Regions from separate parts of the Bradyrhizobium sp. RDM12 genome, predicted to be linked through region 2. Evidence: predicted binding sites of a transcription regulator. Region 2 holds the regulator's gene; the other holds the start of a gene.
What was found. Region 2 encodes LexA, which represses DNA repair genes until DNA is damaged. Its sites were predicted from a motif close to TGTTCNNNNTGTGTTCNG; they were not measured.

Region 1 (13,622 bases), 3.8 Mb from region 2:
GGGCCCGCGCTCCGCGCGGCGCGCGGCGCTGCATCTGATCAAGAAGCGCGAAGCGCTGATGATGCCGCTGTCCTCCGCCTTGCAGGTCGCGCTCGACAAGGTTCAGGTCTGCAAGACCTGCGGCAACATCGATACGCAAAATCCCTGCACCGTCTGCATCGATCCGAAGCGCGATCCCGCCATCATCGTCGTCGTCGCCGACGTCGCCGATCTCTGGGCGCTGGAGCGGGCCAATGCGACGCACGGCCGCTACCACGTGCTGGGCGCGACCCTGTCGCCGCTCGATGGCGTAGGCCCGCAGGACCTCACCATCGACGCGCTGGTCGCGCGCGCGCATGCGGCCGAGGTGCACGAGATCATTCTTGCGTTGAATGCGACCGTCGACGGACAGACCACCGCGCATTACATCACCGACCTGCTTCAGGACGCCAACGTAAAAGTAACCCGGCTGGCCCATGGTGTGCCCGTTGGTGGCGAGCTTGATTATCTCGATGAGGGCACGCTATCCGCCGCGATGCGGCAGCGGACCCTGTTCTAGCCATCCAGACTTGACGGAACGGACGACATGACGAAACTTTTCGCCACACGATCGGCTTTGGCTGCGACGATGCTGCTGCTGGTGACACCGGCCATCGCCGCGCAGCAGGACGACGAGGCGCAGCCGCCCTCGAAGCCCGGCAAGCCGATCAGCGCCGGCGAGGTGCTCTCGGGCGAGCTGAACGCGATGAAGATCCGCGACGTCAAGAACGCCGGCAAGCGGATTGCGATGTACCAGATCACCTCCGAGCCGCGCCGCCTGCCGGCGCCGAACGGGTTGTGCAATCTCGAGACCGGACCTGAAACCTTCCAGCTCGTCACCTCCAGCGATACGCAGGCCACGCAGTTGAAATCGTTCGTCGGCAAGGAGATCTCGGTCAAGGTCGACGAGATCGCCTGCGCCAGCGATCCCGGCCAGATGAGCGAGGCCGTGGTGACGAAGTGGAGCCTGGTGCGGAAGTAGGAGCGGCCGGCGCTACACCCGCACCGGCCCCAGCGCTTCAAAATGCCCGCGCTTCTGCAGCCAGGTCATCAGCACCAGGCTCGGGATCGCCACCAGCACGCAGATCACGAAGAACAGCGGCCAGCCGGTGGTTTCGGCCACGAAGCCGGCCCCCGACGAGAGATAGGTTCGCCCCACCGCCGCAAGCGCGGTGAGCAGGGCATATTGCGTCGCCGTGTGCAGCGGGTTCTGGCACAGCGCCGAGAGGTAGGCGACGAAGATCACGGTGCCGACGGCGCTGGTGAAATTCTCGGCGCAGATCGCGAGTGCCAGCGCCCATTGATTGGTGCCGACCAGCGCGAGCCAGGAGAAGGTCAGGTTCGCCAGCGCCTGCACCACGCCGCCGATCCAGAGCGAGGTCGCGAGCGAATAACGCCTTGCAATAAAACCGCCGGCAAAGCCGCCGATCAGGGTGGCGGCGAGGCCGACGCCCTTCACGATGGCCGCATAGTCATTACGGGTGAAGCCGAGGTCGATCACGAACGGCGCCGTCATCGTTCCCGAGAACGCATCCGTGAACTTGAACAGCACGACGAAGGCGAGCGCGGCGAGCGCGTCCTTGCGCGACAGGAACTCGGAGAAGGCGCCGATCGCCGCGTGCAGCACGCGCGTGAACGCGGTCTCGTCGTGCGTCACAGCTTCCGCCCGCACCGATTGCGGTGGCTCGGTCGCGGCGAGCGCCGTGATCGTGCCGATCAGCACCATCGCCGCCATCACCACATAGCCCCACATCCAGGCCGACGTGCGCGTGATGCCGGTGCTCTCGAACCCGGAGACGATAAACAGCGCACCCGCGGTCGAGACCAGCATGCCGATACGATAGGCCGCGACATAGGCCGCCATGCCCGCGGCCTGCTCGCTCTCGGGCAGGCTCTCGACGCGGAAGGCGTCGACCACGATGTCCTGCGTCGACGACGTCGTCGCCACCAGCAGCGCGCCGAGCGCGACGTAGAACGGGGAACTCGCCGGATCGGTCATCGCCAGCAGCAGGATCGCCACGATCAGCAGCAATTGCGAGAACAGCAGCCAGCCGCGCCGCCGCCCGAACGCGCGCGTGAACAGCGGCACATGCAGCGCATCCACCAGCGGCGCCCACAGGAATTTCAGCGTGTAGGGCGTGCCGACCAGCGCAAACAGCCCGATGGTCTTGAGATCGACCCCGGCCTCGCGCATCCACACCAGCAGCGTCGAACCCGACAGCGCCAGCGGCAGCCCCGAGGAGAAGCCGAGGAACAGCACGATCAGCACCCGCGGCTGCAGGTAGACAGCCAGACTGTCGCGCCAGGAGGTGGCGGGGGCGGAGCTTGCGGCAGGGGAGGTCGCGTCGGGTGCGGTCATGCGGAGGTGTTAGCAGATTCTGGGTGTCGTTGCCTTCTCGGTGTCATCGTCCGCGAAGGCGGACGATCCAGTACCCGCCGGCGCCTCGATTCAATCACAACCGCCGCGGAGTACTGGATACCCCGCCTGCGCGGGGTATGACACCATCACGGTGGGCCAGCTATCCCGGGATAAAGATCATCCCAATTTGGATTGTGCTGTTCGATCAATCGGACCTTCCAGGCCCTGTTCCACTTCTTGAGCCGCTTCTCCCGCTTGATCGCGTTCTCTGGATCGTCGAACTGTTCAAAATAGACCAGCCTCGCCACGTCGTACTTTTCAGTAAAGCTCTCGATGGCCTTCGACGTGTGCTCCGCCACTCGGCGAATGAGGTCATTCGTCACGCCAATGTAAAGAGTGCCGCCAATCCTGTTGGCGAGAATGTAGACGTAGTAGTGGCGTCCGCCCATGTGACCACCTCAACGCCGTCATCGTCCGCGAAGGCGGACGATCCAGTACTCACCGGCGCCTCGATCCAACCACAACCGCCGCGGCGTACTGGATACCCCGCCTGCGCGGGGTATGACAGTGTGCCTCGATCACTCCCCCGCCTGGAGCTTCCTTGGAAACAGCTCCGGCGCGCCTGTTGCTACCAGCCGCGGGCCGTCGGCGGGCGCTTCGGTCTTGCTGAAATCGAGCTCCTCGATTCTCCCTGCGCGCTTTTCGATCTTGTCGGCGGAGATCAGGATCTGGCGGACGTCCTCGTTCGCGTCGGCGAAGTGCTTCTGTAATTTCAGCACGCGGTCGCGCAAGCGGCCGAGATCGTCGCCGAGCTTGATGACCTCGGTCTGGATCTGGTCGGCGGCGTCGCGCATGCGCGCGTCCTTCATGATCTGCTGCATCACCTGGATCGCGAGCATCAAGAGCGAGGGCGACACCAGCACGACCTTGGCGCGATAGGCCTTCTGAATCACGTCGTCGAAACCGTCATGGATCTCGGCGTAGACCGATTCCGACGGCACGAACATCAGCGCCATCTCCTGGGTCTCGCCGGTGACGAGGTATTTTTCCGCGATGTCGCTGACATGCTTCATCACGTCGCCGCGCAGCCGCTGCGTGGCGATGCGCTTCTCCTCGTCGGTGCGGGCATCGTGCAGCGCCGTCATCGCTTCCAGCGGAAACTTTGCATCGATGCAGAGCGGACGCTGGTCGGGCAGGAACACCACGCAATCCGGCCGCTTGCCGGTCGAGAGCGTGAACTGGAATTCGTAAGCGCCCTTCGGCAGGCCGTCCTGGACGATCGCCTCCATCCGCGCCTGGCCAAAGGCGCCGCGCGACTGCTTGTTGGCGAGCACGTCGCGCAAGGTCGTCACCTGCGTGGTGAGGTCGGTAAGGTTCTTGTGCGCGTTGTCGATGATGCCGAGGCGCTCGTGCAGCGCGCGCAGGCTCTCCATGGTGTTGCGGGTCGAGTGTTCCATGGACTGGCCGACCCGATGGGTGACCGAATCCAGCCGCTCGTTGACGGCCCGCGCCATCTCGGCCTGGCGGCCGGCCAGGGCCTGGCTCATGGCGTCGGCGCGGCCGGCGGCCTCGCTCTGGGCGTGCAGGACCTGGCTCAGCCGCTCCTCCAGTTCGTCGGCGCGGATGGCGTGCGCCATCGCGAGTTCCGCGCCGCGCCGCCCGGAGCGCGCGATCACGACCGCAATGACAATCAGCAGGATGAGGACCAGCGCGCCGAAGCCGATCAGCGCATCGATGCTGCGCACCGGCCAGTCGCCGAGCATGAAAATGATCTCGTTCATGCCTGCCCTTCTACCCGATTCGCCTGGGCACACGAACGAATAGCGAACATTTATGGTTAATCGATCCCTAATTTTTATGGTTAACAAAAGGCTGAGTTTTATGGTTAGCGGACCGTTAACGTGTTCCCGGCCGCATTGACCGCTTGTCGCGCGCGGCTTAAATCGCCCGCCATGGCCCTCAGAGAAATCATCATCCTGCCCGACAAGCAGCTGCGTCTGGTCTCCAAGCCGATCGAGAAGGTCACGCCGGAGATCCGCAAGCTTGCAGACGACATGTTCGAGACCATGTACGACGCGCCCGGCATCGGGCTTGCGGCGATCCAGATCGCGCAGCCGCTGCGGCTGATCACCATGGACCTCGCCAAGCCCGACCAGGATGGCGAGACCAGGCCGGAGCCGCGCGTCTTCATCAATCCCGAGATCATCGCGTCCTCCGAGGATCTGTCGGTCTACGAGGAAGGCTGCCTGTCGATCCCCGAATATTACGAGGAGGTCGAACGGCCGGCGAAGGTGCGGGTGCGCTTCACGGATCTTGACGGCAAGTTGCACGAGGAGGACGCCGAAGGCCTCTATGCCACCTGCATCCAGCATGAGATCGACCATCTCAACGGCGTGCTGTTCGTCGACTATCTCTCAAAGCTCAAGCGCGACCGCGTGATCAAGAAGTTCGAGAAAGCCGCCAAGCGCGCGGAGTAAGGTTCTCGGTCCATGCCTCTCCGCCTGATCTTCATGGGCACGCCCGATTTCTCCGTGCCGACGCTGCTCGAGCTCGTCGCGCATGGCCACGAGATCGTGGCTGTCTATACCCGCGCGCCGAAGCCGGGCGGGCGACGCGGGCTGCAATTGCAGCCCACGCCGGTGGAAGAGGCCGCGCGAAAACTCGGCGCTCCCGTGCGGGCGCCGAAGACGTTGAAGACGCCGGAAGCGCTGGAAGAGTTTCGCGCGTTTGACGCCGATGCCGCCGTCGTCGTCGCCTATGGCATGATCCTGCCGCAGGCGATCCTCGATGCGCCAAAGCTCGGCTGCTACAACCTTCATGCCTCGCTGCTGCCGCGCTGGCGCGGCGCGGCGCCGATCAACCGCGCGATCATGGCGGGCGATGCCGAGAGCGGCGTGATGGTGATGAAGATGGACGTCGGCCTTGACACCGGCGACGTCGCCATCGCCGAACGCCTCGCGATCACCGACAACATGACCGTGGCCGATCTGCACGACCGCCTGTCCCGGCTGGGTGCCGATCTGATGGTGCGCGCCATGGCCGCGCTCGAGCGCGGCGGGCTCCAGTTGAAGAAGCAGGGCGAGGACGGCGTCACCTATGCCGCCAAGATCGACAAGGCGGAGGCCCGGATCGACTGGAGCAAGCCCGCGCGCGCGGTGCTGCGCCACATCCACGGCCTGTCGCCATTTCCGGGTGCCTGGACGGAACTCGCCGGCGTCAACGAGAATGCGCGCGTAAAGATTCTGCGTTGCGAGCTTGCGAAGGGTTTTGGCGCGCCGGGCGAAGTGCTCGACGACTGGCTCACTGCCGCCTGCGGCGAGGGTGCGGTCCGCATCCTCGAGCTGCAGCGCGAGGGCAAGGCCCGGATGCAGGCCACCGACTTCTTGCGGGGTGTGCCGTTGAAGGCAGGAGCCAAATTTACCTAACGCTGTCATACCCCGCGAAGGCGGGGTATCCAGTACGCCGAGACTTCGGTTCGAACCGATAAGCTGCGGAGTACTGGATCGCCCGATCAAGCCGGGCGATGACACCACCCGGATTGAGATGCCCCGCTACAAGCTCACGATCGAATATGACGGCGCGCCGTTTTTCGGCTGGCAGGTGCAGGAGACGCTGCCTTCGGTGCAGGGCGCGCTGGAAGCAGCCGTGAAGGCGATGACCGGCGGGGATGCGCGGGTGCATGGCGCCGGGCGCACCGATGCGGGCGTGCATGCGCGCGGCCAGGTCGCGCATGTCGACATCGAGAAGCAGTTTCCGCCGGGCCGATTTCGCGACGGCTTGAATGCGCATTTGCGTCCGCATCCGATTGCGGTCCTCGAAGCCGACATTGTGCCGGATACTTTCGAGGCGCGCTTCTCGGCCGTGAAGCGCCACTATCGCTACCGGGTCATCAACACCCGCGCCAATCTCGCGCTCGACATCGGCCATGCCTGGCGCGTGCCGCGCCGGCTCGATGCGGATGCGATGCATGCAGCGGCACAGCGCCTGCTCGGCAAGCACGATTTCACGACCTTTCGCGACACCGAGTGCCAGGCGAAATCGCCGGAGAAAACCCTCGATCAGCTCGACGTGCTGCGCGATGGACGCGAGATCATCATTGTCACCTCGGCGCGCTCGTTCCTGCACCGCCAGGTGCGCTCGATGGTGGGATCGCTGGTCTGGGTCGGCGAGGGACGCTGGACCGCAGACGATCTCTCCGCAGCGCTCGCAGCCCGCAACCGCGCCGCCTGCGGCATCGTCGCGCCGCCGGAGGGCCTGTATCTGGTGAAGGTGGATTATTAGAGAGCAAAGTCGGGAAACTCTCGCTGCGCCCACCACTGTCATTCCCCGCGAAGGCGGAGAATCCAGTACGCCGCGGCGTCTCGATTCTATCGCTGTCGTCTCTGGAAAACTGGATCGCCCGCGGGCGACGACAGCGATGGCGTGGCAAACGTCAGCGGCGCTAAAGCCTCACCCAAAATACCGCGTCAATATCCCGCGATAGACCTTCGTCAGCTTCTCCAGGTCAGCCACGGGCACGCGCTCGTTGATCTGGTGCATGGTCTGGCCGACCAGGCCGAACTCGATCACCGGGCAATAGCTCGAAATGAAGCGTGCATCCGAGGTGCCGCCTGAGGTCGACAGCTCCGGCCTGCGGCCCGTGACCTCTTCGATCGCGGAGACCGCGAGATCGGTGAACGGGCCCGGTTTGGTCACGAACACATTGGAGTTCGACGGCTCCCAGACGATGCGGGCGCGGATGCGGTTGCCGCAGGCTTTTGCCAGGCGCGTCTCGACCAGCTCGCGCAGGCTCGCCTGCGTGTGGTTGTCGTTGTAGCGGATGTTGAATTTTGCGCGGGCCTCACCGGGAATGACGTTATTGGCCCTGTTGCCGACGTCGACCGAGGTGAATTCGAGATTGGACGCCTGGAATTGCGCGCTGCCGCGATCGAGCGGCTCGTCGCTGATGGCAACGATCAGCCGCGAAATATCCGGCACCGGATTGGCCGCGCGATGCGGATAGGCGACATGGCCCTGCACGCCGTCGACATACAGCGTGCCCGACTGCGAGCCGCGGCGGCCGACCTTGATGGTGTCGCCGAGCGCTTCGACATTGAGGGCTCGCCGAGCACGCAATGATCGAATTTTTCCCCGCGCTCCGCCACCCACTGCAACAGCTTGATCGTGCCGTTGACCGAGACGTCTTCCTCGTCGCCGGTGATCAGGAACGAGATCGAGCCCGAGCCGGATCCTTGCCCGTCCGCGCGCGGCTTGCCGCCGTTGGCGGCGAGATGCTCCAGCACCGCGGCGACCGAGCAGGCGATGCCGCCCTTCATATCGACCGCGCCGCGGCCGTGCAGGAAGCCGTCCTTCACCTCGCCCGAGAAGGCACCGACGCTCCAGGCGCTTTCGTCGCCGGGCGGCACCACGTCAGTGTGGCCGGCAAAGGTGATGTGCGGGCCGTCAGTGCCGATCCGTGCGTAGAGATTGTCGACGTCGGCGGTACCGGGTTCGCTGAATGTCACGCGATGGCAGGTGAAGCCGGCTGCATTGAGGGCTGTTTCAAGCACCCCCAGCGCGCCTGCATCGGTGGGGGTTACCGACGGGCAGCGGATGAGGTCGCGGGCAATGGAGAGAGCATCTGTCACGAGTCTGGTACTAATCCCGCAGCAGCTCGTTGATGCTGGTCTTCGCACGCGTGCGCTCGTCGACGCGCTTGACGATGACCGCGCAGGCGGTGCTCGGGCCGATCTGTCCGTTCTTCATGGGCTTGCCGGGCAGCGCGCCGGGCACCACCACCGAATACTCGGGCACTTCGCCCATGAAGATCTCGCCGGTCTCGCGATCGACGATCTTGGTCGAGGCGCCCAAAAACACGCCCATCGACAGCACCGCGCCCTTGCGCACGATGACGCCCTCGGCGACCTCGGAGCGCGCGCCGATGAAGCAATCATCCTCGATGATGACGGGCTCGGCCTGGAGCGGCTCGAGCACGCCGCCGATGCCGGCGCCGCCGGAGATGTGCACGCGCTTGCCGATCTGCGCGCAGGAGCCGACGGTGGCCCAGGTGTCGACCATGGTGCTCTCGTCGACGTAAGCCCCGAGATTGACGAAGGAGGGCATCAGCACGACGTTCTTGGCGATGAAGGCCGAGCGGCGCACCACGGCGCCCGGCACCGCGCGAAAACCGGCATCGCGAAAACGGTTCGGACCCCAGCCTTCGAACTTCGAGGGCACCTTGTCCCACCAGTTCGCCTGGCCCGGGCCGCCGGGAATGACGTCCATGTCGTTGAGGCGGAAGGAGAGCAGCACGGCCTTCTTCAGCCACTGATTGACCTTCCACTTGCCGTCGGCCCCGCGCTCGGCAACGCGCGCCTCGCCCTTGTCCAGAATCTCCAGCGACTGGTTCACGGCGTCGCGCACTTCGCCCTTGGTCGAGGTCGAGATGCCGTCGCGTGCGTCGAACGCACTGTTGATGGCGGATTCCAGGGCGGACAGAGACATCGGATTTCCTCTTCGGAACGGGAATTGGGGAGCTTTTTCGGGATTCGGGGAGGTGGAGTCAAGCTTGGTCCGCCGTCATCACTCGCGAAACCCGTAGCCCGGATGGAGCGAAGAGACTGGGCAAGAATTGTATTGCGCGCTGATTATGTGGCTATGGCGAAGGTCAGGCGCACTTTGCCTTGGGAGAGCGGCATGCTGGCTTGTAGGCGGTTGACGATGGCCGAGACGGCTTTGAGCAGCAAGAACGCCCAATATGGATGGCGGTTGGCCAGATAAGCCATGAAACTGTCGCTGCCGAGGATGTTCAGCACGCGGGAGAAGTTGTAGCAGAGTGCCATCAGGCTCCATTCGCCGCGCACCTTGTCGAAGCCGCGAACGAGGAAGTGGCGATAGCCCGCCCGGCATTTCAGGGTACCGAAGGGATGTTCGGCGAGTTCTGCCCGGCGTCGCATCTGGGCGTCGGCGTCCTGCATCCGCGCACGATGCCGCTCGAGCACCGCCTCATGCTCCCAGCGGTAAACGGTGCGCGTCGGCGTCTTGGCAGAGAGGCAGCGTGAGCGTAGCGCGCAGGCGTCGCAGTCGGATTTGCGGCTGACATACCGGATCTCGATCCGTTTGCCGTTGGTCTTGCGGCCGTCCGTCGGGCTCAGGAGCCTGCCGGCGGGACAGCGATAGACATTGGCTTCGGTGTCATAGGCGAACTCTTCATGGCTGATGCGATCTTGCGCTTCGAGCCGCGCGGTCCGCCTGGCTTGCGGAACGTAGGCCACGATCCCGTTCTCCTCGCAGTCCTTCAGCGTGTGGCCGTTGTAATAACCGGTATCGGCCAGCGCCGTGAGCGTCTCGACGCCAAGCTCCTCCTTCGCGGCTTTGGCTATATCGTAAAGCTGGCCGGTGTCGTTGCCGTCGTTGACGACCTCGCTCGCCACGATCAGCTTGTGCTTGTCGTCGACGGCGATCTGAACGTTGTAGCCCGCCACCACCTGGCCGTTCTTTGCCAGCAAGCGGGCATCCGCATCGGTTCGCGACAACTGCGTCTGACCACTCTCTTCCAGCCGCGCCAAATCCACCTTCAGGGCTGTGCGCTTGGCCATCAAGGTCGCCACCTTCTGCGCGACGTCCCCGCCGCCTTCGCCCCCGCCACCATCTGGCCCCGCCGGCGGACGTTCCGCCTCCACGCTGTCGTTGGCCTCCAGCGCGGCACCATAGGCTTCAATCTCCTGTTCGATCTCCGCCAGCCGCTTGGCAAGTCGGCGTTGCGTCTTGATGCTCGCCTTGCTGGCGTTGCCATCAAAAAACGCCCCGTCGATCGCCACCACCTCACCACCCAGAAGGTCGAGTTCACGCATCAGCAGCACGAACTCCCGGTTCGCCGCCTTGAGCGCCTTCCAGTTGTCCCGGCGGAAATTGGCAATGGTACGATAGCCGGGCGCCAGGTGCTTCATCAGCCAGATAAGTTCGAGGTTGCGCCCGGCCTCGCGTTCAAGAGCGCGCGAGGAGCGGATTCTGTTGATGTAGCCATAAAGATAGAGCTTCAGCAGGTCGGCGGGATCGTAAGCAGGTTGTCCTGCCCCGCCGCCTGACCCAGCATGGCCGAAGCCAAGCCGTTTAAGGTCCAGCGCTGCGACAAAAGCATCGATGGCGCGAACAGGGTTGTCGCCAGCCACGTAATCTTCCACTCTCGGCGGAAGAAAGCTCGCCTGATCCCGGCTTACCCCGGTCTTGAACATACGATTCGTCATACCGAATCGTACACTCCTCTGCACAAACGGCTAGATTCTTGCCCAGTCTCGAAGCACAATCCGGGCTACGGCTTCATCACGACAACCGCGCCAGAAATCCCGCCAGATCGTCCGTGACGTGGTCGACATGGGCGGCATCGCGGCCCGCAAGTTCCCAGTCCTCGCGCACCACTTCCTTGGTTCCGTCGGGCACCACCAGCACGGTGGTCATGCCGAGCTCATGCGGGACGGTGAGGTTGCGGGCGAGGTCCTCGAACATGGCGGCTTTGGTTGCGTCGACCGCATGCAGGTCGAGGAATTTCCGGTAGGTCTGTGCCGCCGGCTTGGGTTCGAATTCGGCGGCGATGATGTCGAACACGGCGTCGAAATGCGAGCCGAGGCCGAGCCGCGCCAGCACGGCATCGACATGGTCGACCGAGCCGTTGGTCAGGATCAGTTTTCGCCCCGGCAGCTTCGCGATGGCTTCGCCGAGCGCCGGGTTCGGCTCCAGCGGCGAATGGTCGATCTTGTGCACGTAAGCGAGATAGTCGTCGGCGCGCACGCCATGCAGGGTCATCATGCCGCGCATGGTGGTGCCGAAGCGCTGGTAATAGTCCTTCTGGATCTTGCGCGCCTCTTCCGGGCCGACATGCAGCCAGTTGCACACGAACTCCCCGATCCGCGCATCGACCTGCTGCCACAGATTGACGTGATGCGGATAGAGTGTGTTGTCGAGGTCGAATACCCAGGTGTCGATATGGGCGAAGGCGCGGGGCGATTTCATCAAAACTCTCTCAATCACGGCACGGCAAAGCGCAGCGTCTTGCCGCCGCTCGACATGTCCACCACGCCAAAACCCGTCGCCGCAAATCCGCGCGCGCCGCAATCGGTCTGCTCGTTGGTCTCGAACTTGGTCTCGCGGGTGCAGAGCTGCCTGTCGCCGCCCCAGTTGAGCGGTCTGTCCTTCAGCTTGATGGCGCGGTTGTCGCCATCGACGGCCTCCGCGAAGCTGAAGACCTGCTTTGGCTGGCCGGTCACGTCGGGATGCAGGCAGGTCCTTGGATCGATGCGGTACCAGCCGCGGCTCGTCACCGACTTGCCGTCGTCGGTCGCGACCGCCGCCATCACCTTGTGCGGCGTGTCGTTGCACCAGGTGAGGCCGCTCGGGGACGGCGCCTGCGCCGCATCGACCATGGTCTTGAAGAGATTCGGCGACGAAACCACGTCGGGGGACAATCCGCGGCTCTTCAGAAACGCGGCGAGTGCGGCCTGCGTCTTCGGTCCGTCGACGCCGTCGATCGCGCCGACGTCGTAGCCGGCGATCACCAGCAGCCGCTGGATGCCGGCGAGCCGTGCCTGCTCGTCGTCATATTCGGAATCCTCGGCGAGATAGGCGACGAGATTGCCGTCGTCGCCTAGCGTCGGCGTGATCTGGGTGAAGGCGGCCTGGGTCTGGCCGGTGCGGCATTGCCGTGCGGCCGCGATGACGAAATTGTCCTGCGCCACGCAGAGCGTGTCGCTGCCGTTCTGCGGGATCGGCGACGCACCATAGACGCCGAGCGCGCGGGCATTGAGCAGGATGCGGTCGGCGGTCAGCGTGCCCTGCACCACGACGCGGCAGGTGGCGGGATCGATCCTGAACCAGCCCCGCGTCGCAGTTGCCGCCTTGTCGTCGATGCCGATCGCGGCCTCGACGACATAGGACATGCGGTTGCAGATCTTGAGGTCGGCGAAGGCCGGCGCGGAGGAAAAGACAAACGAGACGGCTGCGGCAGGCAGCGTCATCAGGAGACGTGTCAAAAGCGAGCGGCGATGCCGCCGCTCTTGACCGGCCATGACGGAATCTCTCGTCTTCTCGTCGCTCACTTATGTATCAGCGTTCCCGTGCCCGTGTTGGTGAAGAGCTCGAGCAGCACCGCGTGCTGCATCTTGCCGTCGATAATGACGACGCCTTCGACGCCCTGCTCGAGCGCATAGATGCAGGTCTCGACCTTCGGGATCATGCCGCCGGAAATGGTGCCGTCGGCGATCAATTTGCGCGCGCCCTTCACCGAGAGCTGCGGGATCAGTTTCTTCGACTTGTCGAGCACACCCGGCACGTCGGTAAGCAGCAGCAGGCGCTTGGCCTTCAGCGCGCCGGCGACCGCACCGGCAAAGGTATCGGCGTTGACGTTCAGCGTCTGGCCTTCCTGCGAGGTCGCGAGCGGCGCCAGCACCGGGATCAGCTCGTAGCCGATCAGCTGGTTGAGCAGCGTGAGATCGACCTTCTCCGGGTCGCCAACGAAGCCGAGATCGATCGCCTTCTCGATGTTCGAATCCGGATCGATGATGGTGCGCGTCGTCTTCGACGCCTTCACCATGTTGGCGTCCTTGCCCGAGAGACCCACGGCCTTGCCGCCGGCCTCGTTGATGTAGCCGACGAGCTGCTTGTTGACGGAACCGGCGAGCACCATCTCGACGATCTCGATGGTCGCGGCATCGGTGATGCGCAGGCCGGCGGCGAATTCCGAGACGATGCCGAGGCGCTTGAGCATGGTCGCGATCTGCGGTCCGCCGCCATGCACCACCACCGGATTGATCGCGGTCTGCTCGAGCAGCACGATGTCGCGGGCAAAATTCTTCGCGGTCTCCTCGTCGCCCATGGCATGGCCGCCATATTTGATGACGATGGTTTCTTCGTCATACTGCTGCATGTGCGGCAGCGCTTCGGACAGGATGCGGGCCTGGTCGAGCGGGGAGATTTCGGTCATGAGGCGGATCTCGCTGGCGGGACACGCGGCCAGCGTTCTATCTGATTGGCGGGCGAGGCGCAAAGTGATGTTCTTTTCCTCTCTCCTTGTGGGAGACGGTGGATCGCCGCGATAGCGGCGAGACGGGTGAGGGGTCTGTATCCGCGGAGGCAGACCCCTCATCCGGCGCTTCGCGCCACCTTCTCCCACAGGGGGAGAAGGAAGAATCACTGTTTCGGTTTCACCACCACCGCCGCGGCCAATGTCACCGCTAGCCAGCTCGCGATCATCAGCGTTCCGCCGGTGGGCGCC
Region 2 (4,463 bases):
CTCGTCGCGCTGGTGCAGATCGGCATGCCGAACCTGTTTGCCTCGCCCGATCATTCGACCACCGCGCGCATCGCGCTGTGGGGCGGCCGCGAGATCGCGATGCTGTTCATGGCCTCGATGATCGCGGGGCTTGCGACCACGCCCTATGCCGCCTTCCATTTCCACCGCGTCACGCCCTACGGCGTGCTGGCCAATCTCGGCGCGATGCCGGTGGTGTCCGCGCTGGTGATGCCTGCGGTTGGGATTGCTCGCTGCGCCCTTCGGGCTCGACGGCGTGTTCTGGTGACTCATGGGGATCGGCATCGACTGGATGGTGGCGGTGTCGCGCTGGGTGGCGGCGCTGCCCGGAGCGATCGGCCACGTCGGCGCTTTCGGCACCGCGCCGCTGATCGCGGCGAGCGTCGGGCTGATCCTGATGGGCTTGCTGCGGACGCCCTTGCGCTGGTCGGGCGTACTCGTGCTCGTCGCGGCGATCGTCTGGGGGCTGTCGGTTCGGCAACCCGACATTCTCATCGCCGGTGACGGGCAGAGCGTCGCGGTGCGGGGCAGGGACGGGCAGTTGCATCTGATCCGGACGAGCAAGGACAGCTTTCTGCTCAAGGAGTGGCTCGCGGCCGATGCGGACTCCCGCGATGCCGGGAGCGCCTCGCTCAGTGACGGCGTGTCGTGCGACGACACCGGCTGCGTGACGCCACTCGCCGACGGGCGCATGATTGCGCTGGCGCTCCGCATCGACGCGCTGGCCGACGATTGCAGCCGCGCGGCACTGGTGGTGACGGCAAGGCCCGCGCCGCCGGATTGTGGTGCGATGGTGGTCGATCGGCCGCGTCTCGCGCGCCAAGGCGCGCTGGCGCTGACGCCGCGCGGCGACGGCTTTGCCATTCAGGCGGTGAAGGCGAGGGGCGCAAACCGCCCCTGGTCGCCGGCGGCGGCCGGCGATGGAGATTTCGAACAGTCCCTCATGCCACGGTCGGCAGCTCCGCGTTCCAAAGACGCAACGCCGGCCGACGCCGACCTGCAGGCCGAGGATTAAGATCGACCGCTTAGCCGATCGGCAGGCGCGGCGGCGTGGAGCGGCTGTCGGCGATCTGCGGCTTGTGCTCGCGCTCGCCGAGCGGCTGGGTTACCGGCAGTTGCAGCACGGTCGCACGCTGGCCTTCCACGAGCTGCGTTACCAGCACGTATTTGCCGTCGGGGAATTCGATCGCGTCGTGATGGCGGTCGGGAATGTGCGGATCGACCTTGCCGAACTTGCCGACACGCGAATTGATGGTGCGCGTCCAGATCCAGCGATTGTCGTAGCGGACGTTGTCGGCGAAGGCGAGCTCCGTTCCCGGCAGCAGGCAGACCGCGACGGACATGTCGGCTTCGGAGGCGAAGCCGCGCGTCGAGGTGCCGCGGAACGTTGTCGTGACGATGGTCTCACCGACTTCTGCGGGACGCGTCGCGACGGCATGCAGGCTATAGTCACACATCGGGTGCTCCTCAATCAGGATAGAGCACCGGCGCCTCTGTCTCTGAGGCACAGGCCCCTATCAGAGTGGAAGCTGATCATATGCTTGTTTGTTGGCAAATCTGCGGCTCGCATCGACAGAGCGCGATCACATTATCTTTTGCAAATGCACGAGGAACAAAGCCTGCTCCCGCGCATTCGGTGAGCGCGTCATCTCAGCGGCCTGCGGGCGCCGACCAGCCCGAATATTGCCAGGCCGGCTGCGTCGGCTGTGCGACGGGCGTTGCGGGCATCGCGGAATTGCTCGCTCGTTGCCTGTGGCGCTTTGCGCGCGTGATGCTGCGGCTGAGCAGCCAAGGCCTGCGACCCCATCAAGGCCTGCGAGCCTAAGGCCTGCGGCGCCGATGCTGCGATCAGCGTCATCGTGGCGGTGCCCAAAATGATCTTGCGCATGGTGGTCTCCTCGGTCGGTCAAAGCGCCTGCGAAGCGATGGGGCTTCGTTGCGGCGTGCCGAGGATGTAGCGCTGGAGAGGTAGCCGGATAATCTGTGCAAAACCAGAAAGACCATCCAGCCGGAGCGGACAATCGTCCGCTCCAATCGTTGCTGACGGTCGTCGATCGCGACCCGCTCAGTACTTCCGGTACAGCCCGATCAGCTTGCCCTGGATCTTGACCCGGTTGGGCGGCAGGATGCGGACTTCATAGGCCGCGTTCGCCGGTTCGAGTGCGATCGAAGCACCACGGCGGCGAAAGCGCTTCAACGTCGCTTCCTCATCGTCGATCAGGGCAACCACGATGTCGCCGGTATCGGCGCTCTCGTTGCGCTGAATCAGCGCCATGTCGCCGTCGAGAATGCCGGCCTCCACCATGGAGTCGCCGCGCACTTCCAGCGCGTAATGCTCCCCGGAGCCGAGCATGTCGGGCGGGACGCTGATGGTGTGGCTGCGGGTCTGCAACGCCTCGATCGGCGTACCGGCCGCGATCCGGCCCATCACGGGCACCGCGACGGGACGCTCGCCCTCGTCGGCCTGCGGACTCGACGTCGTGCGCACCTTGCCGAGATTGCCTTCAATGACGCTCGGCGTGAAACCGCGGCGGCTGCCGGCGGCGGCCTGGAGCTCGGGCAGCTTGATCACCTCGATGGCGCGGGCGCGGTTGGGCAGGCGGCGGATGAAGCCGCGCTCCTCGAGCGCAGTGATCAGGCGATGGATGCCCGATTTCGAGCGCAGATCGAGCGCGTCCTTCATCTCGTCGAAGGAGGGCGGCACGCCGCTTTCCTTCAGACGCTCGCTGATGAACCGCAGGAGCTCGTATTGTTTGCGCGTTAACATCTCGACCAAAATCCCCCGGTTGATGTCGTTCGATTCCGAGACGCTGAATTCAGCAATAAGCCGCTACATGCTCGAAACAAATCATGAACGGACACTATATGTTCGATACATGTTCCGCAACTGCTTAATTTACCGTGAACGCGACAAAGTTCGCAGAACGGTTGCGAACGATGCGCTCAAACGGGCAGCCGCAGCACCTCGCAAGGCGCTCCCGCTTCGGCCTTCGGTGCTAACGGTGCGCGCACGAGAAGTGCCTGTGCCGCAGCGAGATCTGCAAGCAGCGAGGAGTCCTGGTGGTTGACGGGAAGGGCGACGAGGGTGCCGTCATCACGCAGATCGAGGCGGGCGCGAAGATAATCCTCGCGCTGGTCATTGGCGCCGATGTCGCGGCCGAGCACGGCGCGTTCGCGACGGTGATGAATCACCGAACGGCCCGACAGCGCTCGAATCAGCGGCACCATGAACAGGAAGCCGCAAACGTAGGATGATGCAGGATTGCCAGGCAGGCCGATCACGTGCATCGCGCCGAGCTGCCCGTTCATCATCGGCTTGCCCGGCCGCATCGCGATCTTCCAGAACGCCATCGAGGTGCCTTCATCGCGGAGCGCCTGCTGCACCAGATCGTGGTCGCCGACCGAGGCACCGCCCGTCGTGACCAGGATGTCGGCGCCGGATTCGCGCGCGCGGCGGATGCCGGCGGAGGTGGCTGCAAGCGTGTCAGCGGCAATCCCGAGATCGATGGTGTCGGCTCCCTCGCTCCGGGCGAGCGCATGCAGGGCGTAGCCGTTGGAATAGACGATCTGGCCATGACCAGGCGTCGTGCCCGGCATCACCAGCTCGTCGCCGGTGGCAAGAATCGCGACCTTCGGACGCCGGCGAACGGCAAGCTGCGGGTGGTTCATGCCGGCGGCCAGCGCGAGGTCGCGCTCGGTCAGCCGCGCGCCCGCGCGCAGCAGCACGTCACCTTCGCGAAAATCGATGCCGGCTGGACGAATGTGCCGCCCGGCGACGGCGGCCTCCTTGATCGTGATGCGCTTGCCGTCGGCGACGGTGTCCTCCTGGATCACGATCGCATCGGCGCCGTCGGGGACGACGCCGCCGGTGAAGATCCGCACAGCTTCTCCAGCGCCAACAGTTCCTGCAAATGGACGGCCGGCTGCGACCTCGCCAATGACGTTGAGCTGCGCATCGACCCTGGCTGCATCCGCCGCTCGGACAGCATAGCCGTCCATCGCCGACATCGCCTGCGGCGGCTGCATGCGCCGCGCCGCGACGTCGTGCGCGAGCACGCGATGAAAGGCCGCATCGAGCGCGACCGTTTCCTCGGGCAGCGGCTCCGCGCCGTCGAGCACGGCGGCCAGCGCATCAGTAACCGGCATCAAGGCCACGGTGAACTCCCGCAACAAAAGCGAAGGAATTGGTCGGCAAGGTTCTAGCCGAGCCGAGGGCCGACGCAAAAAGGGCCTCCTCTAGCGAGAAACCGCACTTCCTTTCGGCGCCAGCTCGGCTTACCTTACCTTCCATGACGAAACTGCTCGAGAAGGCGCTTCAAGCCGTGCGACAGCTTCCTGCGGATAGTCAGGATGAGATCGCCCGCGCAATGCTGGCTTTGACCGGCAACGCTGGAGAGCCCGAGGAGATCGATCCCGCACATCTTCCAGCGGTCCTCGAGGGGCTT

Region 1: a site for LexA is predicted at 4,190-4,207, ahead of ACTGJ9_RS02600 (DNA recombination protein RmuC). Genes of this name have one in related genera too.

The regions. Positions count from the first base shown of each region.
Region 1 is NZ_CM133064.1:525,090-538,711, reverse strand. It holds gene recR (recombination mediator RecR) at 1-538, shown strand, start outside; gene ACTGJ9_RS02615 (hypothetical protein) at 566-1,000, shown strand; gene ACTGJ9_RS02610 (AmpG family muropeptide MFS transporter) at 1,013-2,377, opposite strand; gene ACTGJ9_RS02605 (GIY-YIG nuclease family protein) at 2,524-2,826, opposite strand; gene ACTGJ9_RS02600 (DNA recombination protein RmuC) at 2,956-4,158, opposite strand; gene def (peptide deformylase) at 4,330-4,854, shown strand; gene fmt (methionyl-tRNA formyltransferase) at 4,867-5,802, shown strand; gene truA (tRNA pseudouridine(38-40) synthase TruA) at 5,921-6,658, shown strand; partial or broken gene dapE (succinyl-diaminopimelate desuccinylase) at 6,827-8,004, opposite strand; gene dapD (2,3,4,5-tetrahydropyridine-2,6-dicarboxylate N-succinyltransferase) at 8,015-8,860, opposite strand; gene ACTGJ9_RS02570 (IS1182 family transposase) at 9,004-10,602, opposite strand; gene ACTGJ9_RS02565 (pyrimidine 5'-nucleotidase) at 10,679-11,365, opposite strand; gene ACTGJ9_RS02560 (DUF1036 domain-containing protein) at 11,380-12,366, opposite strand; gene argB (acetylglutamate kinase) at 12,444-13,331, opposite strand; gene ACTGJ9_RS02550 (DUF423 domain-containing protein) at 13,538-13,622, opposite strand, start outside.
Region 2 is NZ_CM133064.1:4,863,518-4,867,980, forward strand. It holds partial or broken gene ACTGJ9_RS23760 (ComEC/Rec2 family competence protein) at 1-1,033, shown strand, start outside; gene ACTGJ9_RS23765 (hypothetical protein) at 1,044-1,475, opposite strand; gene ACTGJ9_RS23770 (hypothetical protein) at 1,664-1,906, opposite strand; gene lexA (transcriptional repressor LexA) at 2,084-2,785, opposite strand; gene ACTGJ9_RS23780 (molybdopterin molybdotransferase MoeA) at 2,962-4,173, opposite strand; gene ACTGJ9_RS23785 (hypothetical protein) at 4,308-4,463, shown strand, end outside.